2 regions of the Rhizobium sp. 21-4511-3d genome follow, and region 1 is predicted to be linked to the other one. Evidence: predicted binding sites of a transcription regulator. Region 1 holds the regulator's gene; the other holds the start of a gene.
What was found. Region 1 encodes PhoB, which activates phosphate uptake and scavenging genes when phosphate is short. Its sites were predicted from a motif close to TGTCATNNANCTGTCAT; they were not measured.

Region 1 (2,198 bases):
TCCACCTCGGCAACCTCGTCGAGGAGAACGACACCGACAAGATGTTCACCAATCCGGACGATCCGCGCACCCAGGATTACATCATGGGCCGCTTCGGCTGATCTTTGGCGTCACGACCCCCGATAGACACTCAAGGACTTTACCCATGGCATCGACACATATTTTTTCTGCGTATGACGAAGACCTGAAGTTCCTCTCGCGCCGCATTTCCGAAATGGGCGGCCTGGCCGAGCAGATGGTTTCCGACGCTGTCCGCGCCCTCGTCAATGGCGACGCGGCGCTGGCGCAGAAGGTCATCTCCGACGACGTGATCCTCGATCACGCCGAGCGCGAGATCAACGACAAGGCGATTGTCACCATCGCCCGCCGCCAGCCGATGGCGTCGGACCTGCGCGAGATCATGGGTTCGATCCGCATCGCCGCCGACCTCGAGCGCGTCGGCGACCTCGGCAAGAACACCGCAAAGCGCGTCATCGCCGTGCAGAGCACCGGCGTTCCGCGCAAGCTCGCCCGTGGCCTGGAGCATCTCTCCGAGCTCGCTCTCGTCCAGCTGAAGGAAGTGCTCGACGTCTACACGACGCGCGCTGCCGACAAGGCGAAGTCGATCCGCGAGCGCGACGAGGAAATCGACGCGATGTACACGTCGCTGTTTCGCGAGCTCCTGACCTACATGATGGAAGATCCGCGCAACATCACCAGCTGCACGCATTTGCTCTTCTGCGCCAAGAACATCGAGCGCATCGGCGACCACGCCACGAACATTGCTGAAACAATCTACTACATGGCGACCGGCGCTCAGCCGGAAGGCGAGCGTCCGAAGGACGACACCGCCAACACCGTCGGCGCGGTAACGGAATAATCATCCGGACCGGGCCTCAGGAGACAGAATAGAATGATCCCGAGAGTTGCAGTCGTTGAAGACGAAGAAGCACTGAGCGTGCTTCTTCGCTATAATCTCGAAGCCGAAGGTTTCGAAGTCGATACCATCCTGCGCGGCGACGAGGCGGAAATCCGCCTTCAGGAGCGCACGCCGGACCTTCTTATCCTCGATTGGATGCTGCCTGGCGTATCAGGCATCGAGCTCTGCCGCCGGCTGCGCATGCGCCCGGAAACCGAGCGCCTGCCGATCATCATGCTGACGGCGCGCGGCGAAGAGAGCGAGCGCGTCCGTGGCCTGTCGACCGGCGCCGACGACTACGTCGTCAAGCCGTTCTCGACGCCCGAGCTCGTTGCCCGCGTCAAGGCGATGCTGCGCCGCGCCAAGCCGGAAGTTCTCTCGACCGTGCTGAAGTGCGGCGATATCGAACTCGACCGCGAAACGCACCGCGTTCACCGCAAGACCCGCGAAGTCCGTCTCGGGCCGACCGAGTTTCGTCTTCTGGAGTTCCTGATGTCGTCGCCGGGTCGCGTCTTCTCGCGCTCGCAACTGCTCGACGGCGTCTGGGGTCACGACATCTATGTCGACGAGCGCACCGTCGACGTCCATGTCGGTCGCCTGCGCAAGGCGCTCAACTTCTCGAACATGCAGGATGTCATTCGCACCGTCCGCGGTGCCGGCTACTCCATGGAAGCCTGAGTGAGGGAGGCTACGGCCTCCTGACATGCAGATACAAAAAAACGGGCCGAAAGGCCCGTTTTTCGTTTGTCTTTACCCGGCTCAGTTTGCCCGGGCTGCGGCCCTGCGGCGATCATTGACCGGCTGGTAAGCCAGACGCTGATGATACGTGCAGTAGGGCGAAGAATCCGGGCTTTCGCAGCCGCAGAAATGGAAATCGTCCTTCAGCGGATCGCCGACCGGCCACTTGCAGGTGCGTTCGGTCAGTTCCGTCAGGCCAAGACGGCGGGAGATCGGCACGACAACGTTGGAAGCCGGACGATATTCCATCTCCTCCATGACGTCGATTTCGATCTCTTCCTTCAGCATCGTTGCGCCCTGCGGGCGGGCAACGGTGCGGGTCGTCATGCGCGATGCGTAGTTCGGAGCGCGCGGTGCCGAAGTCGTGCGCTTCGGAGCCCGTGCCGCCGTTGCATTGCCGCCGGCCTTGGCACGGCCCGGCAGTGCCAGACGGTGAACCTTGCCGATGACGGCATTTCGGCTTACGCCTCCAAGTTGCGCCGCGATCTGGCTCGCGCTCAACCCTTCGGACCACAGTTTCTTGAGTTTCTCGACCCGCTCGTCTGTCCAGTTCATGCCCTGT
Region 2 (2,198 bases), on a different contig from region 1:
TCTCGATGAACTTGGCAAAGGCCTCGTCGGAGAGGCCGCGCTTCTTCTGGTAGTAGAAGATGTACTGGTCCATGGTCTGGAACTGACGCTGGCCCGGTGCATGGTCCATCAGCGAGACGAGGCGGACATAGGGATCGTTTTCAAAATCGGCGAAATGCTCAAGCACGTTGTCGGCCGAGACTTCGCAGCGCAGGTGCAGCAGGTGCTCGGCGCGCAGGCGGCCTTCCTGCTCGGCCTTCTGGATGGCGTCAGCCATACCGCGCATCTCGCCATGGTCGAAACCGCCGTCTTCATCGGCGCCCATGCGCAGGCAGTCGAAAACCGTAGTGATACCCGACGTGACGATCTGGGCGTCATGCGCCTGGATCGCCGCCGTCATGTTCCAGCGCAGGCCGGGGCGCGGCGAGTAGTGGCCTTCGAGGTGGTCGGTATGAAGCTCCACCAGACCCGGAATGAGGTAGTCGCCCTCAAAGTCTTCGCCGGCAGCCGAGTTGCCTTCGGAGATATCGGTGATCTTGCCGTCGCGGATCAGCAGGGAGCCGTTTACGATCTCGTCCTCGAGAACGATGCGTGCATTGGAAAAAACGGTTTCTTTGGTCATCGTGTCGTCTTTCAGCGTTTGGCGCCGGCAAGCGGCAGCCAGCTATGAGCCTTGAATGGGGCGCCGCGCGTCTCCTCGGTGAAGACGGCAATGCCGGAAATCGGAAGCGGCCGGCCGGTGAAGGCGGCAAAGCGCTGTTCCAGGATCGATTTCATCAGCGCGGAGCGCTCGTCAGGAACCTGTCCGGTCAGCGTCATGTGGAAGGCGAAGTCGTCCATGACGTAGGGATAGCCCCAGCGCATCAGATTGGCGCGCTGGCTTTCCGTCAGCTTCTCGGGTTTGCGCCGGGCAATGTCGGCCTCCGAAAGGGCGGCACGAAACGGCTCGAAGGACTTTACCACGCTTGCGGCGAAATCCTGAAGCGGCTGATGCAGCGCGCCGGGCACGAGCGCGAAGAAGCGGCCGAGTTGCCCGAGCACAAGTTCGGGAATCTCGAAGGCCGGCGTGCGCGCCGCAAAATCCTCGACCACAGTCATCAGATCCTTTTCCGTCACCGAAGCGGCAAGCGCAAAGGGCGCCTTGATCGTCGCGTGGAAGCCGTAGCGGCGGGGATCGGCGGTCAGCTCGAACTGCTCCGCGCCGGGCAGGCCGGGCTCTTCGGGAGCCGGGTAAGTTTCGTCAGAAAAGGCATCGCGGCCGAGCCATTCTGCAGCGGCGCGCGTCAGGGAATCATCCTGCGGCGGCGAAAAATAGAGGGCGTATCGCAAAGGTCTTATCCCGGAAAAATGTCTGAGGCAGGGGTCGCAATGTCAGTGATTTGACCGCGGACTGCAAGCTTGCTTCCGGCTAAAAGATTTCCGTGACAGAATGATGATGACGCCGTGGCGCCATCATCTTTTTAATGCGTCTTGGTGCCCATCAGCCGGTGGCGCAGCGCGTTCGAGGCCATGTCGAACAGGAAGACGACGATCAGGATCAGGATGACCATGTAGGCGACGTTTTCCCAGTTGGAATTCGTGCGCATCGCTTCCCAGAGCTTGAGGCCGATACCGCCGGCACCGACGGCGCCGATGATCGTCGCGCCACGGACATTCGATTCCCATTGGTAGAGCGTCTGGCTGACGATCACCGGAACGATCTGCGGCATGACACCGTAGCGGTGAACGAGCATCGTCGAGGCGCCCGTCGACTTGATGCCTTCGCGCGGCTTGTTGTCGATGTTTTCGAGACCTTCGGAATAGAGCTTTCCGAGCGTGCCTGTCTCCGTCAGGAAGATCGCGCCGGAGCCTGCAAGCGGGCCGGGGCCGAAGGCGCGAGTCAGGAACAGCGCCCAGATCAGCATGTCGACCGAGCGCAGGAAGTCGAAGAAGCGCTTCAGAATCTGGTTCAGCAGCCGGTTCGGCGTGATGTTGCGGGCGGCCAGGAAGGCGAGCGGGAAGGCCGCCAGTGAGCCGAGCAGCGTGCCGAGGAAGGCCATCACGATCGTCTGGAAAAGTTTGGTCCAGACGTCGCCATGCTGCCAGGCCGAGTTGTTCCAGATATTGTCGAAGGCGAGCGACAGGTTCGACTGGCTGGGGTCGAGACGCGGGCCTGACACGATCAGGCTTGCGACTTCACCGGCCGGCTTGTCGAAGAACGGCGAGTGCGTGTCGAAGAC

Region 2: ACQZ5H_RS25165 (DUF1045 domain-containing protein) is a predicted target of PhoB. The motif match lies at 1,401-1,417, and genes of this name have one in related genera.

The regions. Positions count from the first base shown of each region.
Region 1 covers NZ_JBNWCF010000007.1:85,705-87,902, reverse strand. Annotated here, with positions in the region: gene pstB (phosphate ABC transporter ATP-binding protein PstB) at 1-101, shown strand, start outside; gene phoU (phosphate signaling complex protein PhoU) at 146-859, shown strand; gene phoB (phosphate regulon transcriptional regulator PhoB) at 893-1,576, shown strand; gene ACQZ5H_RS16665 (GcrA family cell cycle regulator) at 1,658-2,191, opposite strand.
Region 2 covers NZ_JBNWCF010000013.1:87,430-89,627, reverse strand. Annotated here, with positions in the region: gene ACQZ5H_RS25170 (alpha-D-ribose 1-methylphosphonate 5-triphosphate diphosphatase) at 1-601, opposite strand, end outside; gene ACQZ5H_RS25165 (DUF1045 domain-containing protein) at 613-1,308, opposite strand; gene phnE (phosphonate ABC transporter, permease protein PhnE) at 1,440-2,198, opposite strand, start outside.